DNA from 2 places in the Gilliamella sp. Nev3-1 genome. Region 1 is predicted to be linked to the other one. Evidence: riboswitches for the same ligand, from Rfam matches in the RefSeq annotation. Region 1 holds a riboswitch; the other holds the start of a gene.

The links. Region 1 has a riboswitch for preQ1 ahead of queF (preQ(1) synthase). Riboswitches for the same ligand answer to the same signal wherever they lie in the genome.
Region 2: linked by a shared signal. The riboswitch ahead of queD (6-carboxytetrahydropterin synthase QueD) and the one ahead of queF (preQ(1) synthase) in region 1 are both predicted to bind preQ1.

The regions. Positions count from the first base shown of each region.
Region 1 covers NZ_LZHN01000003.1:64,241-74,598, forward strand. The annotation lists gene pbpC (penicillin-binding protein 1C) at 1-891, opposite strand, end outside; gene A9G40_RS00410 (alpha-2-macroglobulin family protein) at 1,007-6,160, opposite strand; gene A9G40_RS00415 (7-cyano-7-deazaguanine/7-aminomethyl-7-deazaguanine transporter) at 6,442-7,092, opposite strand; gene queC (7-cyano-7-deazaguanine synthase QueC) at 7,163-7,819, opposite strand; gene queF (preQ(1) synthase) at 7,848-8,321, opposite strand; PreQ1 riboswitch class I at 8,324-8,368, opposite strand; gene A9G40_RS00435 (DUF1090 domain-containing protein) at 8,914-9,351, opposite strand; gene coaA (type I pantothenate kinase) at 9,376-10,311, opposite strand.
Region 2 covers NZ_LZHN01000018.1:7,175-17,532, forward strand. The annotation lists gene A9G40_RS03490 (7-carboxy-7-deazaguanine synthase QueE) at 205-819, opposite strand; gene queD (6-carboxytetrahydropterin synthase QueD) at 816-1,244, opposite strand; PreQ1 riboswitch class I at 1,248-1,293, opposite strand; gene clpB (ATP-dependent chaperone ClpB) at 1,565-4,135, shown strand; gene A9G40_RS03505 (5-formyltetrahydrofolate cyclo-ligase) at 4,641-5,186, opposite strand; RNA gene ssrS (6S RNA) at 5,216-5,397, opposite strand; gene zapA (cell division protein ZapA) at 5,463-5,747, opposite strand; gene dxs (1-deoxy-D-xylulose-5-phosphate synthase) at 5,755-7,611, opposite strand; gene ispA ((2E,6E)-farnesyl diphosphate synthase) at 7,634-8,512, opposite strand; gene xseB (exodeoxyribonuclease VII small subunit) at 8,496-8,741, opposite strand; gene rmuC (DNA recombination protein RmuC) at 8,842-10,197, opposite strand; gene epmA (elongation factor P--(R)-beta-lysine ligase) at 10,200-10,358, opposite strand, start outside.

The DNA of each region.
Region 1 (10,358 bases):
TTTAGGTGGTAACTGGTTTTTTCGATTTCTAGCAATATCTTCAAGATTATATTGAAGGGATAGATCGATATTTGAATGAATAATGTCAATATTAGGGTATTGCTGACTGAGTCTGCGAGCTAATAAAGGCGCAAGCTGTGTTTTTTTACGTGGATAAACCCAGACTTCTTCTTTTTGAACTTGCTTTATAATATCGGGCGACCATATTTGGTATTGAGATAATCTTGTTAGAACTTTATCTCGAGCTTTTTTGGCTCGTTCTGGGTATCTATCTGGGCGCAAACGACTAGGAGCTTGAGGCAATATAGCTAATAAGACACTTTCGCTATGCGTTAATGCTTTTGGTGCTTTACCAAAATATGACCAACTGGCAGCGCCTAAACCTTCAATTGTGCCACCAAATGGTGCATGGTTAATATATAAAGTTAAAATTTCATCTTTTTTGAAGCGCAATTCAAGTTGTAGCGTTCGAAACACTTGTTTCAGCTTACCTATCATGGTGCGATCGTGAGGGTAAAGCAGCCTTGCAACCTGCATTGAAATAGTACTACCACCTGAAATAATTTTTTTATTGGTAATATTTTGCCAAGCTGCGCGCAGTAATGATGCTGGATTAATGCCAAAATGATGATAAAAATAGCGATCTTCATAATTTAATAAAGCATCAAGATAATCATTGGGCACTTCATCTAATTTGATAGGATATCGCCACACACCGTTTTCGTCAGCAAATCGCCAAAGAGGAGTGCCATCTTGTGCAAGAATTGTTTGTGTGCTTTTTTGTTTTGCTATTGATATTGGAAATAAGCAATCGGCAATAAAAAAAATACCAACTAGTAGTAGGAGTACAAAAAGCAATAAAGCCAGAATTTTTAGCAGGCGCTTTTTCATTTTTGTCAAAAAGCCTCAAAAAATCTATGGTTTAATATAAAATGGTGCCGCTAACTTTCGTTAGCGGATCATCGTTTTGTTTGTATTTTATTAATCAATTCTAATACCAATGCTATTATTGCTCGGCATTATTCGATTCTGATTTGCGTTCAACAATAGACATGAAGTTAAGCGATTGACCAACAGCGAATCTATCTGGGCGGTACATTGATTCAACATAAGGATACGGAATCCTATAATTACCAGCTGTTACAGCCCGAACTAAGTAAGCTACCCGTGAACGATAAGAATCTTCACTCACATAATGATTGATATCAACCGCAGCAACAAATCTATCGTCACGGAATTCTTGATATTTAATATCATTACTATCATCATCTTTCAATAGGTTGGCTAATTCAGGGATCGCCTGTAAGCTGACACTACTGTTAGTTAGATTTTGATTTTCTATTTCAAGTCCAGCAGGTAAGAAATCAACGATTAATGCATCATGAATAGCTTCTTTATGAGCGTTGACATCTAATAAAACCACCATTAAATCACCTACTTTCATCTGATCAGGTTGGATTTTATTTCCTTTTAAATCATAATAAGAGCGATTAATTGTTAATTTATTTTCATCACTTGTTGGCGCAGGGGGTTTTTTACCATAACCAGAAACGGTCAATTTAATATAAAGTGGCTGTGCATTTTCTGGATTCGAAATCGTTAATCCATTTGCTAAATTAGCAAAATCGAGTGAGCGTGATAAGCTAGTATCTACATCATTGCTCTGTTTATTAATTGTAACATTAAATTGCTTTGAAGATTTATATTGATCCAATGACCAACCCGCCACAAATAATGCACTAAGCTCTTGGGTTGAAAAATAGCGAGTATCATTGAGTAAATCAGATAAATGGATTAAGTAGTCAGCTTGTTTATCAATACTCAACTTGTTTTCAATCAATAAAGCTAAAATTAACGCATTATCACGAACTGCACTGCCATACTCTCCAAGCCAAGGATATTGATTGTCGTAACTTTTTGTAAATACTTGTGGCATTAAGCTGTTATAGATATTTTCAAAACCTGCAAGTTTGGCTGATAATGCTAATTGAGCAACTGGCAACGGCGAAAACACCTTAAAATCGCTTTCGGTGATCTGTTGATACATTTTATTAATTTCATTACGTACAGGTACAGTGATTTTATTTTGTTTGGTTAGTACAACTAAAGCATAAGCTTTAGTTGCAAATTGCGTGTAGTCACTTACTTGTGAATTATCATTATAGTTTTGTAAACTATTAAATACATTCACATCATAAATATATTGGTTAATACGAGAAATAGCCGCATCAAGTGCAGCATTATTAACATTATAACCACGCTCTTTAGCTTGCAATAAAAAGTCGGTCGCATACACGGTTAACCAATGATCTTCTGCACTATCTTTAGTCCATAAACCAAAACTACCATCATTACGTTGCATTGATAATATTTGAGAAATCCCTGCTTGTACTTTTTCGCGACGTTTGGTATCCGATTCAGTTTTGATTCCTAATGCAGCCAGCTGTTCTTGGTTTGCATATAATGATGGCATTAAGCTACTAATAGTCTGTTCTAAACAGCCATACGGATAGGACAATAACGACTTGATATACTGAGCTATATTCAGCGGTGGTTGATTTGATACAATCAATTTACCATCAACCGTATTTTCAATCATTTCGGCAATACTATCTTCAGGTAAAACCCAGCTGTCACCACCATTTATTGCTGCCGCATAGTATTTTGTGGTCGCAGCATAAGCAGGTCTAACGCCTACATGCCATGAACGTTTGATTTGGTAATTTGAACCATCATCTAACAAAATCCCTTTAACATTAATTGTTATAGATCCTTGCCCATAGCCATAATTAGCAACAACAGGCAATTGAATAATCTGCCTTTGCTTGCTTTCTAAAGTTATTGCTGTAGTGTTTACCGAATTTTGAAAAATCAAACCTCCTGTTGAAACTTCAAGCTGTATTGTTTGTTTTTTTTCGGTTAAATTATGAAGATTTAGCGCTAATGTGGCTTGATCGCCACCAGATAAAAATCGCGGAGTGGATAGCTCTGCAATTACTGGTGAAGCAACTATCATAGTTTGTTCTGCTTTACCAAAACGGCTATCATCCCATGCTTGAGCCATTATGCGCAATTCGCCATTAAAATCAGGTAAAGTAAGATTAACAACCCCCTCACCTTCATTGTTCAGTTCGATAGTTTGCAATTGCTGGGCAACAATATTGACGTCAGTTAATGGTGTTTTACCCCCTGTATTTTCTGCGCCGAGTAAAGCATCCCCCCCAAAACTTATATTTACATTACGCCCTTTGCCTTCAATCAATTTGCCATATACATCATAAAGATCAACATTATAGCGTTTACGCCCTAAGAATGCACTGTATGGGTCAGGTGTTGCAAAACCAGTAATGTTCAATACCCCCGAATCAACGGCTGAAACCAATACGGTTACTTTGTGATCTTGTTGTATTGCGTTTTTATCCATTTTAACTTTAATTGGAATTGTTTTTTCTGGCTCTGTTTTTTGCGGAACGTCAAGGCTCACGGTTAATTGACGATTTGACGTGTCAATTGGCAAATAAAGTAAACCAATTGCTCTTTTAATTGTTTGTACAGCAGCATCGGTTGATGGACGAATGATCATAGCATTAATATAAATATCATGGCGTCCCCAGTCTTTAATTGGTATCTCAACATCTAGACCTTGATCATCAACAGCAATATCTTTTTTCCATAACATTCCGTCATTGGTTTCAAGTGAAATATAGCCTGATCCAGCAACAGGAGCTTGTACACGTACTTTAGCGGTATCACCAACTGAATAAGCAGTTTTATCAAGGCTTAGTTTAACTTGATCAGGCCGAACAGCATTTGTACCATTTGTGTTATCTTCCCAATTGTAACCACTCCGAAAACGTAAACTACTGCTAATATTATTTGTAGTATCAACAATTTCAATACGATAAGATCCATAATCCTCTGTTTGATAACTCACTTTAGCTGTACCATTTTCATCAATAGTTAGTGGTTGTTCTTGAACAACAAATTCATTGGAATTAGATTCTTGGTGCCACCCTGCATCGTCAGACCAACTCCAATAATAGTTGCGACGTTCACGAATAATTTTTGCTTTTAAATGATTTGATGCTAGCTTTTTTCCGTCAGTATTGACATAGGCAACTTCAAATTCAGCATTAGCGCCTTTATCAACTGTGGGACTATTTTCATAACGATCTGTTGACCAATCATAATAAAGCGATTGAGAAAACAACGCACGTACCACAGGCATTTTTTCAGTTGGCCAAATTGTTTGGCTTGCATAACGTGTAATAGGGCGTCCACCAGAATCAAGCAAACTTGCTTGTAAAATAACTTTAATTGGAGAGCTTAATTTACCCCAATCGCTAGTATCAATGCCAACTTGTGCAATCCCATTTTTATCCAGAACCATGTCAATATTATCAAGTTGGCGATCAAGATTATCATCAGTCACACGTCCAATTTTATAATTGGCTAAGTTAGCAATTGAATCTGCTTTTTTGAGATAAACATGACCTTCTAAGTTATTACCTATTGCTGGAGCACCATAAAGATACCAACCTTTAACATTAAAACTAACATTCTTATCCAAGATAACCGGCTTGTCTGATGTGGTTGTAATTTCCATTGCCATGCGTTCTGGCAAAAATTCTTCCACATGAAACCCGGCATAACGGTAGTTATCATCACCTAGATTAAAACGAAAAGCCCATTTACCTGTTGCTGCATTAGCAGGAATAACATATTGCCACTGATATAAGCCATTTGAGTCAGCTTTAGCATTGATAGTAAAATTTTCAACAATTTGATTATCAGGTAACATAACATCAACCACAATAGGTTGGGTTGGCAATGGCTTACCATTAGCATCACGTAAAAGCGCATTAAAATAAACCGTTTCTTGAGGGCGATATAAATCACGAGCGCCAAAAACAAATAGCTGTTTTTGATAAAAAGCCGAACCGACTAAGTTATACTTGCTTAAATTTAATGCATTACGATCTAAATTTACAAAAGAAATTTGTTGCCCTTTATTTGCGGTAAGTAAAGCATAATCCATACCTTTTGGTAAGGTTACTTCAGCATAACCGTCTGCATCAGTTTTAGCTAAAATGGTGGAACAGTTTTTATTGCTCTCTCGAATGCTTTTATTACATAAAATCAATATGTCAACGTCGCCAAGAGGCTGACCATTGTCTAGTGCATGCGTAAGCACTGATAATTTACCATTTTCATACGCATGAACAGCAATACCAATATTGCTAATCGAAAATAGTGATGTAGGGTTGGAATAATTGTAAGTTCCCGCTTGATTCATAACGGCAAAATAAATACCTTCTTGCTGTAATTGAGAAATTGAGGATAAGTCAAGCAATACCGTTTCTTGAAAATTACGTTTAGGGTTAAGATCAAAGCGAGATGAATAAACTAAATCAGCAAATTTATTGATATTATTTGAGTTCCAACTTGTTATTTGATTAATAAACCCATAATCAGAAATAAAATCCGATAAATGTTCAGGTTTAATTTTAAAGAAGTTAACATCAATTTTATTAACATTAAGCGTAGTAATCGGTAAACCACTCATTGATTTGCTAGGCAATAAAACACCACTATTGGCAAAACCAACAAACGGCTGGCGATCTTGAGTTTTAAATTCGGTTTGGTAGACTTCTTTTAAGCTGTTGCCATTAATTGCAACTAACATTTTATCGATAGTGAGCTCTAATTCACGGTTGGGTTCAAGGTATCGATGTCTTAATTCGAGTCCATTATCTGACAGCTCCCAAGCTCCATCAACATTACCCATTTTTTTATCAACTAGACGAAGCAAATTAGAAAAATTAAGATTAGGATTTAAAGGAACAGAAAAGGTTACAACCAACGTGCTAGAACCATCCAGAATGGTTTCGGAACTATCTATGACCGTTAAGGCCTTACCATGATATTTTTCGATTAATTCTGGTGTGGGATTAAAAACCGTTGTTGGTGATTGATCTTGCGCTATTTTATTATTTTCATTAGGCTCACCAATTTTGGTCGTGTTGCTGTTATCAATAACTTCTGTTGCTAATTGCGGTGATGATTGCTCTGCATTTGCTGTTTGTTCTGTTTCTTTATTGTCACACCCCGCTAAAGCTAACAATAGGCTAAATATAGCTAAATGTTTTACTAATGCCATACTTTGTCCACCTCCCACCTCATATTTTATTATTATTGATATTGATTATATTTTATATATATATTATGCACAGTTCTTCGCTTTTTAGCAAAGCGTGTAGCAACAGATTGAGCAATTTTATTGCAAATACCAGAAAGAAAAACTTCAATAAAATCAATTACTTTTCTGAACGTTTTTTATAGTCTTTATTGTATGCATTGAAAATAGAATTAAAACTCATCAAAAATAATTAATGAGTTTTAGTTTATTAAGATAAGTCAGTGAAATTTAGGTTATAACGATTAATTAGTTTTGGAGACAAAAATTAATTTTTTTAGGATAAAATTTAAAATCACACCATAAAGAGGCAAAAAGAATAAGCCACAAATGATAATTTTAAAACTGTAATCCATTAAAGAAATTTCGACCCAATGATTTGCCATAAATTCATCGCTACTTTGATAAAAGGCAATAGCAAAAAAGACAATAGTATCAATACCATTCCCAAAGATAGCCGATGCTGTTGGTGCAACCCACCACGATTTATTTTTTCTTAAATAGTTAAAGACAGTAATATCCATCAATTGTCCAACTAAATAAGCTGCAAAACTAGCTAATGCAATTCGAAAAACAAAACTATTAAATTCCGTCAATGCCGATAAACCAACCCAATGTGTTTCAAAAAATAGTACGGAAATCACATATGAAAATAGCAATGCGGGGAGCATCACCACAAAAATTATCTTCCTAGCTAAACTCGCTCCAAATACCCGAATAGTTAAATCAGTGGTAAGAAAGATAAATGGAAAAGTAAACGCCCCCCAAGTGGTTTGAAAACCAAAAATATCAAATGGAATTTGTACTAAATAATTGCTGGAAGCGATAACCAAAATATGAAAAAACGAAAGCCAGCTTAGAGCCTTGATTTGCTGTGCGTGAGTAAATTGGTTTATATGTTCTGAATTAGCGTTCAGGTGCATAAATTTGTCCTTTTTAATGGGGTAAGTGAACCCAGTGTTTCAATTAATTTGAATGATTAAGGTATTCTGTTAATCCTTTATCTCGAAGAATACAGCTCGGGCATTTGCCGCATCCACCATCAATTCCGTAATAACAAGTATGAGTATGGTCACGGACATAACCCAAATAACCCAGTTTATCAGCCATTTCCCATGTTTGAGCTTTAGTCAAATACATCAAAGGGGTGATAAGATTGAAATTATAATCCATAGCAAGATTCATCGATACATTCATTGATTTAATAAAAATATCACGACAATCAGGGTAGCCACTAAAATCGGTTTCACAAACGCCAATAATAATGTCACTAATACCGTGTTGCTTGGCATGACAACCAGCTAAAAGCAAAAACAGCATATTACGTCCATCCACAAAAGTATTAGGGTAATCGCCTTCTTTGGCTGCGGTGATTTTTTGTGAATCATCAATCAAAGCATTATTGGTCGTCTGTTTAATCACCGAGGTATCCACTACTGTTTGCTTAACGCCAAGATCTTCAGCAATCCACTTGGCTTTTTCAAGCTCAATAGCATGACGTTGACCATATTGAAAGCTGATGGTTTCGACGTTTTCACGACCATAATCAGTAATGGCTTGCAGTAAACAGGTAGTAGAATCCTGCCCACCAGAAAATATCACTAGTGCTTTACGAGTTTGCATTGAGAGTTTCCTGTTAGGGTAAATTGAATTAGCGATTATCGACTTTTTCAGGATAAAGATCGTGATTAGCCAAACGGCTCATCGCTATTTGTTCCCAATTAGTGCCGGCTTTACCATAATTTGCATAAGGATCGATAGAGATTCCACCGCGAGGGGTAAATTTTCCCCAGACTTCAATATATTTAGGATCCATTAGTTTAATAAGATCTTTCATAACAATATTGATGCAATCTTCGTGGTAATCACCATGATTACGAAAGCTAAATAGATATAGCTTGAGTGACTTACTTTCAACCATTTTAATATTAGGTACGTATGAAATATAAATCGTCGCAAAATCAGGTTGCCCAGTGATAGGACAAAGACTAGTAAATTCTGGGCAATTAAACTTAACAAAATAATCGTTAGTTGGGTGTTTATTATCGAACGTTTCGAGTATTTCAGGACAATAGGTTGTAGGATAGCGAACAGATTGATCGCCAAGTAGTGTAACTTTATTCATAATTTTCCTTAGTTTTTTAGCGTGGGAGGTTCACGAACCACGTAACAAAGCGCACACCATACTCTTTTTAAATAAAAAAGTCTAGTTATAAGCGCTTTATCCTAACTTAGATGATTGAAAATATAAATATAATAACCCACATGGAGCAAGCACCCAACTAAAAGCAAAGCATATTACCATTGTAAAGAATTTAGTAACGAGCCATGTTTCTGTACTTACAATGAAAGTATTATCACCAACGATATAACTAATAACATTTTCATAAACAAATCGAGAATATGGATATAAACCCCATAATATTAAAAGAGCTATCACTGTATATATGCTTTCAGGCATTTTAAATTTGAAGATCAGGGTACATAAAGGAGGAAGAGTAATTATAAAACTAAATAAATATTGTCGTATTAAATACCTTGCCGATAAACCGCCGAATGTTTTCTTCCAAAAGCTAGCAATTAAAATAACCTTATCCATTGTATTGAAAATGCTGAATATTTTATATTCTATTTTCATATATGTAAATATATTGAACATATTCAACGCTAAATCAGTGACAGTAAATAAGGTGTTAATTATGCTTGAATTCACATCCTTATTTAGCTTGAATTTCTTTATAAAATTCAGCTAATTTAGTTTTAGCTTCTCTCAACTCTTTTTGAGCTTCACTTAATTTTAGCTTTTGTTTAGCTATTTTTTGGGAGTCTCTTTTTGCTTGCGCTTTAGCTAAAGCTTGCTCTTTTTCGGCAACTTTTTTAGTCTTTTCAATTACTTTTTCGGTGTATTTAGCTTTTAAATCATCATCATTACAATATGTATTGATATCATGTAATGCTTTTTCAAGCCCTTGAGCTTGGTGCAAGTTACCCGCCTTTTTTGCCTTATCAATTTGTTTTTCCATAATGTGTTTTTTGCTAAAACAAGTTACACCTTTATATTCGTCATGATTTGCTGCATAAATATTAGGTATAAAAGCGATAGCTGTTAATACTAAAAAAATTAACTTACAAATTGATCTTATTGTTAATTTCATATCGATCTTCTTCCCCTTTTTAAATTATTTTCTTAATTGAACACAATCAACTTTATGATCTTTGCCTTTAGTTAGGATAAGGCTGGCTCTTTCCCTTGTTGGTAGGATGTTTTCTATTAAATTCAATTCATTAATTTCATGCCAAAGACGGTTTGCGATGTTAAGCGCTTCTTGCTCTGGCAATTTTGAGTAATGATTAAAATAAGAATTGGGATCGCTAAATGCTCCTGCTCTAAATTTTAAAAAACGATTGACATACCAATTGTGTAGCAACGAAACATCGGCATCAACATAAATTGAGAAATCAACATAATCAGAAACAAAAACACGATTATTGGCTTGTGCATAATTTACAGCGCCTTGTAACACATTTAATCCCTCAAGAATTAAAATATCAGGGCTATCGAGAATAATTTGTTCATTTTGAACAATATCATAAACTAAATGAGAATAAACGGGGGCTTTAACCTGTGCTTGGCCAGACTTAATATCAGCAACAAAATTGATCAGTTTTTTAATATCATAAGATTGCGGAAAGCCTTTTTTATTCATTATTCCACGTTCTTCAAGGCATTTATTGGGGTATAAAAAACCATCAGTTGTCACCAAAGCCACTTTGCGATGCTCAGGCCAACGAGATAATAATGCTTGCAATACACGAGCTGTAGTACTTTTCCCCACAGCAACGCTTCCTGCTATACCAATGATATAAGGAATTTTTTGGCTTTTGCCTAAAAATTTAGATAAAACAACCTGCCGACTAAAACTATTACTAATGTAATAATTAAGCAATCTGGATAAAGGTAGATAGATATCACTTACTTCATCCATTGACAGATCTTCATTAATGCCTTGTAGAGAGACTAACTCGTCACAAGTTAATGTCATTGGCTCTGCATTACGTAAGCTAGCCCACTCTTTACGACTAAATTGCATATAAGGGCTTAAATGATTGTTCATGTTTTATGTTTCTCTATTGCAATTAATTCTCAAATAGTTGGCTCAGA
Region 2 (10,358 bases), on a different contig from region 1:
CCCTTTTTACTAGCAAAGCTTAAAGAATCGAAATAAAGCCACTTCATACCAACAAAAACCACTAAAAAATGGAACAAAATGAAGTTATTTTATTAATTTAAGCAAATAGTGACTTATCTAATTAACTTTCATTATCTTTTTATTTAAAATTTTCTATTCAATCTCATTCTCCAATATTTAACGAGTTAGATTAAAAAATAGACACTATTCAATATCTGCAAGTTTATGACTTTGTATATTCAATAACCATTTATTATCTAATCGATTTTCGTTAATTTTTCCCAGTAGTTTTATGGTATCAAATATATTGAATGCACCATCTTTTTCACAAGGTGAAAGATAATAGCGTTTTGCCTGTATCTGAGTTTCGATATATTGGCAAAAAGCAATAAAATCACGGTGGTTTTCGGTAACAATTCGCACTTCATTGGCTGTTGGTTGGACTATTTTTTGATAGTGCGACTGGTAGCAAAATTTCGGGCTGAGGGCAATATAATCAATAAGCGCATCGACTTTGCCAAGACCGTTACTTTCAATAGCAATAAAATAACCAGCATTTTTTAATGACAAAAGTAGCTGTGGTAACGCTTTAACCCTAGTGGGTTCACCCCCTGTAATAATAATGTTTTTACTTTTGTATTCGTTTACTTTTGCTATTAATGCCTCTAAGGTAAATCGAGTAAATTGGCGAAAGTTAGTATCACACCAAGCACAATTTAAATTACAGCCTGCAAAGCGGATAAAAATAGCAGGCATTCCCGTATTATAACCTTCGCCTTGTAAAGATTCGAAGATTTCAACTATGCGAAATTCGATCATTTTGGGCTCCGATAATATTCACAATATGAAGTCGGTGTTTCCCATAATTTGATCATCGAAACAGGCAAATATCTAGATAAGCAATCAAAAATAAATTTACTCATCCCTTCGGCAGTTGTTCGGCACGGTAAGGCAAAGACTTTGCGATCCATTTCTTGCAATAATGTAGCAATACGGCACTCATTTCTATTATTTTGATTATAAAGGTAAGCGTGATCAAAAGGATCGACAATATACTTTTTAACAATCATTTTTAGATCGGCATAATCCATTACCATATCTTGACTTGAACCATTATCGATAAGATCACCGCTAATTTCGACTAATAAGCGGTAAGTATGACCATGCAGGTTATGACACTTTTTATTGTGCCCATCTAGCATATGACAAGCATCAAATTGAAACTCTTTGGCTATTTTGAACATGTTGTATTCCTAGTTTTTTTACGTGGGATGGGTTACGAACCACGGTTAGCACGCCTAACAAAATAAAGGCGTTAATATAATGGATAAAAGTTGATTTGTCATCTTTCAATACTTGTTGAAAGTGTATTTATGTATTGCAAACAATTTGATTTTGATGCTAATTAAGTTTTTAAATACTCGCTAATTTACTGTACAAATTTTATAAAAAATATTTTAAATTTGCTCTTGAAATTTAGGTTGCGACACTCATTTAGATATCATGCAAATGGGTTGAATGTATACACGTTTAACTCAAATCTATTGCTCAGGAGATAAATACGATGAGGTTAGATAAATTAACAAACAAGTTTCAACAAGCTTTAGCTGATGCGCAGTCAATGGCATTAGGTAAAGACAATCAATATATAGAGCCTGTGCATGTCCTATCAGCCATGCTTAATCAAGAAGGCAGCAGTGTAGCGCCATTGTTAGCTTCAGCGGGTGCAAATGTAGCTATTTTACAACAAGAATTAACTCAGGCGATTGATCGATTACCGCAAGTTCAGGGTGTGGGCGGGGAGGTTATTCCATCACAAGAGTTTATCCGTACACTTAATTTGTGCGATAAATTATCGCAAAAAAATGGTGATAGTTATATATCATCAGAGCTCTTTATCTTAGCTGCTTTAGAAGATAAAGGGAGCCTAAGTGATATTCTTAAAAAATCAGGTGTCAATAAAGACAAGTTTAGCCAAGCCGTCAATCAAGTAAGAGGTAGCGATAACGTGAATGATCCTAATGCAGAAGATCAACGTGGTGCGTTGAAAAAATATACCATTGATTTAACGCAACGGGCAGAACAAGGCAAACTTGATCCTGTTATTGGACGTGATGAAGAAATTCGTCGAACTATTCAGGTATTACAACGTCGTACTAAAAATAATCCCGTATTAATTGGTGAGCCAGGTGTAGGTAAAACCGCTATTGTTGAAGGATTAGCACAACGTATCGTTAACCGTGAAGTACCTGAAGGATTGCGTAATAAACGCGTTTTATCATTAGATATGGGGGCCTTGATTGCAGGTGCAAAATATCGTGGCGAATTTGAAGAACGTTTAAAGGCCGTACTTAAAGATTTAGCGAAAGAAGAAGGCCGTATTATATTATTTATTGACGAAATCCATACCATGGTTGGTGCAGGGAAAAGCGATGGTGCAATGGATGCTGGTAATATGTTAAAACCAGCATTGGCTCGAGGGGAATTACATTGCGTTGGTGCAACAACGTTAGACGAATATCGCCAATATATTGAAAAAGATCCTGCGTTAGAGCGTCGTTTTCAAAAAGTGTATGTTGCCGAGCCAACTGTTGAAGATACGATTGCTATTTTGCGAGGATTAAAAGAACGTTACGAATTGCATCATCATGTGCAAATTACCGATCCAGCCATTGTCGCTGCGGCAACGTTATCGCATCGTTATATTTCTGATCGCATGTTACCTGACAAAGCGATTGATTTAATTGATGAAGCGGCATCAAGTATTCGTATGCAAATGGATTCAAAACCAGAATCTTTAGATCGACTTGAAAGGCGTATTATTCAACTCAAACTTGAGCAACAAGCGCTTAAAAAAGAGTCTGACGATGCTAGTAAAAAACGTCTTGAGATGCTAAATGATGAACTTGCTGAAAAAGAAAAAGAATATGCATCACTTGAAGAAGAATGGAAGTCAGAAAAAGCGGCTGTTTCGGGTACGCAAAGCATTAAAGCTGAACTTGAAAAAGCGCGTACTGAAATAGAGCAAGCACGCCGCGCTGGTGATCTGAATAAAATGTCTGAATTACAATACGGTAAAATTCCAGAACTCGAAAAGAAACTTGCTTCAGCAACACAGTTAGAAGGCAAAACAATGAAGTTATTGCGCAACAAAGTGACTGATAACGAAATTGCTGAAGTGTTGTCTAAAGCGACTGGTATTCCGGTTTCTAGAATGCTTGAGAGCGAAAAAGACAAATTATTACATATGGAAGATGCCTTACATAAACGTGTCATCGGTCAAAATGAAGCGGTTGTTGCCGTAGCTAATGCGATTCGTCGTAGTCGTGCTGGGCTTTCTGATCCTAATAAACCAATTGGATCATTCCTATTTTTGGGACCAACAGGGGTCGGTAAAACCGAACTTTGCAAATCACTGGCTAACTTTATGTTTGACAGCGAAGATGCCATGGTACGTATTGATATGTCAGAGTTTATGGAAAAACACTCAGTTGCTCGCTTGATTGGCGCACCTCCTGGCTATGTCGGTTATGAAGAAGGGGGTTATTTAACCGAAGCAGTAAGGCGTCGTCCATACTCAGTGATATTACTTGATGAAGTTGAAAAAGCGCACCCAGATGTCTTTAATATCTTACTGCAAGTATTAGATGATGGGCGTTTAACGGATGGTCAAGGTCGCACGGTTGATTTTCGTAATACCGTCATAATTATGACATCAAACTTAGGATCTGACTTAATTCAAGGTCAAGTTGATCTAAGTTATGACGAAATGAAAGCCCTAGTGATGACAGTTGTAACTAAACATTTTAGACCAGAATTTATTAATCGTATTGACGAAACAGTGGTATTCCACCCATTAGGTCAAGAAAACATCAAAGCGATTGCAAAAATTCAGTTGGCGCATGTTGAAAAACGCTTAGATGAACGTGGTTACCAAATGGATATTACTGATGCAGCGCTTGAACATCTTGCTAAAGTGGGCTTCGATCCAATTTATGGTGCAAGACCGTTAAAACGCGCAATTCAACAAGAAATTGAAAATCCATTAGCGCAACAAATACTGTCAGGCAAATTAGTCCCAGGTAAAACCATTCATTTGGATTTAGTTGGTGATAATATCGAAGCTAAACAGTAAGCAAACATAAATTTACAAACCGACCTATTAGGGTCGGTTTTTTTATATTAGAATGGCGTTATCGTTTAGCAAAAAATCTTGAATTTTTTGTATAAAGAATAATAGCGTCACCCTATAATTTATGACGTTTTACATTATCAGACAAGTTAACGGTGCTTGTTGAATTACGTAGCGAGTGGCGTTTTTTATCTGTAACCGATTGATCAATTACCGCTAATCCCTTGTTATTCACTTGATTAATAAAACCTTGTTTCTTAAATTTAATTTATCAATAGCATGTATGCCTATAGCCGCCCCTAGTTTATTAGCAATGCTTGAGTAAATGAAATATTCAATTAATTTTTTGTATATTAAATAACTAAAATATACATGTTTGATGATAGTGCATAGTAAAAAGGCAAAGTAAACTTTTTATACTTAAAAAATATGTTTAGAGGTTTAAGAATAATATTATTGTTTAGTAGTAAGTTATTTTTATATCTAAAAATAAGATATATTAATAAATTTAAGCATAAATAATTTCTGGCAGCCGAATATCCCACGGCTTGTTATCAATATGCTGTACTTTTTGGCAAGCAAAAGCAAGCCCAATAGGTAAAATTTGTTGAGCTTGATAATTTGCTAGTAATCGGTCGTAAAATCCGCCACCCATCCCCATACGATAACCTCGTTGATCAAAAGCCACGAGTGGTGTAAATACGACATCAAGTTGATGGTAAGGCAGTATCTTTGATTGATTTAATTCAGGCTCTAATATACCAAATTTATTTTTAATAAGTGAAGTTTGTTTAGTATATTGCAAAAAAAGCAAATCTGTAGGTATCAAAGGATTGATAATGGGTAAGTAAACAGATTTATTTTGTTCCCATAAATATTCAATAATGGGCTTAGTTTCAACTTCGCCATCAAATGATAAAAATATAGCAATATTGTTTGCTGTTTTTATCGCTTGATGATGGGCGATTTTTTGGTATATAGCTTGTTGCGCAATGTCGCGTTCAGTAGGGGGTAATTGCCGTCTTTTTTGACGGATAATTTGCCTAATATTCATCGGTTTTTACAGTAGCTGAAAGGTCGAAGAAGCACTCCAAGATGCCGTTAGGGTCGTAACCCTTGAACCCAAGGTTCAAGGTGAACATCGTGTTTTAATTTTTAGGTTTCCTTACAAGTAAGGCATACACACCAACTAAAAGTCACTTCGTTCTAAAGATAAGAATATCGGCTCAGGGGACTAACCCATATCGCGAGCATCTCAGAGATAGATATCATAATACAAAATTTGACGGATCATACAAGACTATTTGTATTAAATTTACAATTAACTACATTAATTGTTGGTATTTAGGGCAGAATCAAGTAATTGTTGTAACATTTTTAGTCGATCGCTAAATTCATTACTTTTTTCTTTTTCTTTTGTAAGTTCATAAGAAATATTCAGTGCTGCCGTCATAATAAGTTGATCACTGGTAATCTGTGGCGATTTTTCTCGTAAATTTGTTAAACGCGTATCGAGATCTTTTGCAGCACTATTAAGTGCGTTAACTTCATCAATCGGGCAATTAAATTTTAATGTTCGTCCAAAAATTTGAATAGTGACAGCTTGAGTTTCCATATTTAACCTATTGATTCATAAAATTATTAATTTTATCGATAATGTGCTTTGGATCTAACCCTATTTCTTGCCTTATTTCGTTTTGAGATCCTTGAGAAATAAATTTATCGGGCAACCCAATATTTAAAATATCACATTTTATTTTTTTCGATAATAAATATTCACCGATGCCGCTACCGGCTCCGCCTTTAATACTGTTTTCTTCAATGGTGACTAGTATATTATGTGTTTGGCTAATGTGCAAAAGGACTTTTTCATCTAATGGTTTTACAAAACGCATATCAACGACTGTAGCATCGATTTGCTCTGCTGCTTGTAATACTTCGGTTAGTAAAGTGCCAAAATTAAGTAAAGCAATATTTTTTCCTTCTCGACATAATTTCGATTGCCCTAACGGGATTACTTCTAATGGTTTTAATTGTGCTCCAGTACCTTCACCACGAGGATAACGCACTGCCACAGGTCCGTTATGAAAATAACCGGTATAAAGCATTTGTCGACACTCGTTTTCATCACTTGGCGTCATAATGACCATATTGGGCACGCAACGTAAATAACTTAAGTCAAATGCTCCTTGGTGAGTTTCGCCATCCGCACCAACAATCCCTGCACGATCTATGGCAAACAATACCGGTAAGTTTTGAATAGCGACATCGTGGATGACTTGATCGTAAGCACGTTGTAAAAAAGTTGAGTAGATGGCAACAATAGGTTTTAAGCCACTAATTGCAAACCCAGCAGCTAATGTAACCGCGTGTTGTTCTGCTATTGCAACATCAAAAAATTGATCTGGATAACGATTGGCAAACTTTGTCATGCCTGAACCTTCACCCATAGCAGGTGTTATCGCCATTAAACGGTTATCATTTTTCGCCATTTCACATAGCCAATCGCCAAAAATTTGCGAATACGTTGGAATTGCTCTTGTGGTGACAGGTAATATGCCATCATTAGGGTTGAATTTAGGTACTCCATGCCATAGTGTCGGATCTTTTTCAGCTGGCTCATAGCCTTTACCTTTTTGCGTAATCACATGAAGCAACTGTGGACCTTTTAATTGGCGAACTTTTTGTAAAGTCGTAACTAAACTATCTATATCGTGTCCATCAACAGGACCAATATAATTAAAACCAAGCTCTTCAAATAAGGTTGCAGGCGTGACTAAGCCTTTTAAGTGTTCTTCCGTTTTTTTAAAGAGCTCTTTTAGAGGGGGAATATTGGCTAATACACGTTTGCCACTTTCTCGAAAAGATGTATAGGCTTTGCTTGATAAAATTTGAGTAAGATGTTGGTTAAGTGCTCCAGTGTTTGCGGAAATCGACATATCATTATCATTAACAATCACTAGCATATCGGGTTTGATATGGCCTGCATGATTCATTGCTTCAAATGCCATACCTGCTGTTAATGCACCATCGCCAATAACCGCGACTACTTGTTTTCCCGATTGTTTTTTTTGTTCGCTAATGGCAATTCCTAGCGCTGCACTAATTGAAGTTGAAGAGTGCCCTGTAGTTAGCACATCATATTCACTCTCATTACGATGAGGAAATGGATGAAGCCCCCCTTTTTGGCGAATAGTGAGCATCTGATCTCTGCGACCAGTCAAAATTTTGTGAGGATAAGCCTGATGCCCTACGTCCCAAATAATTTTATCAAAAGGGGTGTAATAGACATAATGTAGTGCGGTAGTTAATTCAACCACACCTAATCCCGATGCTAAATGACCACTTGATTGACTAACACATGTTAGTAAATATTGCCTAAGCTCTAGGCAAATAGAGGATAACTGCGACTGAGGAAAACATCTTAAATCCTCGGGCGAGTTGATTTGTTTTAACAAAGGGTAATTATTTAAATTCATTATGTGATATTTTAATTAGTTACTAATTATTGCGATTAATAATAAAACCAGCAAGGTCATGTAAAGGTTGCGTATTATAAGGTATTTGCTTAAGACTATCGATAGCTTGTTGATAAAGTTGTTGAGTTAGCTTTATCGCATTATCCAGCCCAATTAATGCTGGATATGTGCTTTTTTCATGAATGAGATCTGAACCTTTTGGTTTACCCATTATTGATTGTTCGCCAATGACATCTAAAATGTCATCTTGAATTTGAAATGCTAGACCAATTGATTCGGCGTAGTTATCAAGCATTAGTTGATAAGGCTGCGCTATTTCGCCACTAGCAAATGCACCCAAACGGATCGCTGTTTTGATTAAAGCACCTGTTTTATAGCAATGAATATTTTGCAAATGTTCCACACTAATTGACTGATGTGTAGCCAGCAAATCCAGCGATTGACCTAGGCACATGCCAGTAGCGCCACTAGCATGTGCAAGTTCGGTTATCATATTAATCTTGGCATTTGAATTAATGCGTTCACTTTTTGCTAATAATAAAAAGGCAAAACTTTGTAAGGCATCACCGGCAAGGATTGCCTGAGCTTCACCGAATTGGATATGGCAAGTTGGTTTGCCTCGGCGTAAATCGTCATTATCCATTGCCGGTAGATCATCATGAATTAATGAATAAGTATGAATAGACTCAATAGCAGCAGCAGCCTCATCTAATTTAGAAAGAGGGCAATTGAATAATTGACCTGTTAAGTAGACTAAAATTGGTCGAATTCGTTTACCTCCAGCCAGCAAGCTATAACTCATTGCTTGTTGGAGTTTTGAGCTTTCAATTTGCGCAATGCATGTAGCTAAAAACGAATCAATTCGTTCTTGTAACGGTTTTAAACTATTCATTATCATCATTTGTAAATTCTGACAGTTCGGCATCACTATTTTCAGATAATAAAATGTCAATGCGCTGTTCCGCTTTCTGTAACTGCTTTTGACCTGCTTTTGCTAATTTTATTCCTTTTTCGAACTCATTTAGAGCCTCATCTAAAGGCAGATCGCCGTTTTCTAGTTGATTTACAATGGTTTCAAGTTGTTTAAGTGTTTCCTCGAAACTTAATTCTTTATCTTGTTTTTTTGCCATATTCAATTCCTCGTTACGTTCGATGAGTATACACTTATTTCAAATAATCGTGAATCTAGGTTTTGTTTATTTATAATGTCACAAGTATTGTTAAAGCCTGTTAGGTTTCAATTTCATCTTTGTTATTCGATTCCTCTATTGCCAGTGAAGCAATATCTGAGTTTATCGGTTTTTTTACTTCGATACCCATTTCACGAAACCGTTCTATTTGTCCAATTACATTGCCACGACCCTTCGATAATTTGTTCATAGAATTTTGATAGGTCTGTTGAGCTTTATCTAAACAGTTACCTAAGTTTTCCATATCTTCAACAAAACCGCGCATTTTGTCGTACAATTTGCTTGCCCTATCGGCAATAAGTTCAGCATTACGGTTCTGATACTCAAATCGCCATAAATTATGAATAGTCCTTAATGCAACTAGCAAAGTGGTTGGGCTTACTATCATAATATTATTTTTCATAGCATCATTGATTAATGTAGGATCGTTGTCTATAGCACTAAGAAATGCAGGTTCTACAGGTATAAACATCAAAATATAATCTAGTGAATTAATACCAATAAGTTTATGATAATCTTTTTGGCTAAGTTGTTTTAAGTGATTACGAACAGAGGCTAAATGTTCGCTCATCGCTTTTGTTTTCACTGTTTCGTCATCGCTATTGAAATGGCGCTCATAGGCAACTAAAGTCACTTTTGAATCGATGACTACATCTCCCCCTTGTGGTAAGTGAACAATGACATCGGGTTGTAATCGTTGATTGCTTTCGTTTGTTAAGTTGACTTGAGTTTCATATTCATAACCTGATCGTAATCCAGAATTATCTAGAATTTGGCTTAGGATAAATTCGCCCCAGTTTCCTTGGGTTTTATTATTGCCTTTTAGTGCATTAGTTAGGTTATTTGCCTCTTTGCTCATTTGCTCATTAAGCTGTTGTAAATTACGAATTTCATGCGTTAATGTGTGACGCTCTTTTGCTTCTTGACCAAAGCTATCTTGTACTTGTTTTTTGAAACCTTCTAGTTGCTCTTTGAGTGGCGAGAGTAAAAAATCAAGACTTTGTTTATTTTGTTGTTCAATTTTTTTACCACTGTGTTCAAAAATACGGTTAGCTAAATTTTCAAATTGAGTCGTAAGTCGTTGTTCACTATGTTCTAGTATACTTTGACGTTCTTGTGTTGCTCTTAGCGTTTCTTCTAAACGTGTTTTGAGTTCACTAATTTTAACGTTTTGCGCTAGATTTTGTTGTCGATAGTCATCTAACTCGTGTTCCAGTTGTTTTATTTGGGTTATTAATGATCGATTTTCTTCATTTTTCTGGTTTAGTTGTAACTCAAATAATTGGTGTAGATTATTAATTAATAATTTAGATTTTATTAAAATCACAAGTAGAATTAAGGCAACTATGCCAATAATTATGGCGAGCCATTCGGTTAGTCCCAAAGCGTTGAACATAATTAAGCCCTTTCAAAAGTAAATGACATGACTTCATTTAAGTTATTGCCATCTAGAGCGAGCATAATTAAACGGTCTAACCCTACAGCAACACCAGCACAGTCTGGTAGCCCTGCTTCCATTGCGGCAAGGAGTTCAATGTCAATATTTTGCGTAGGTAG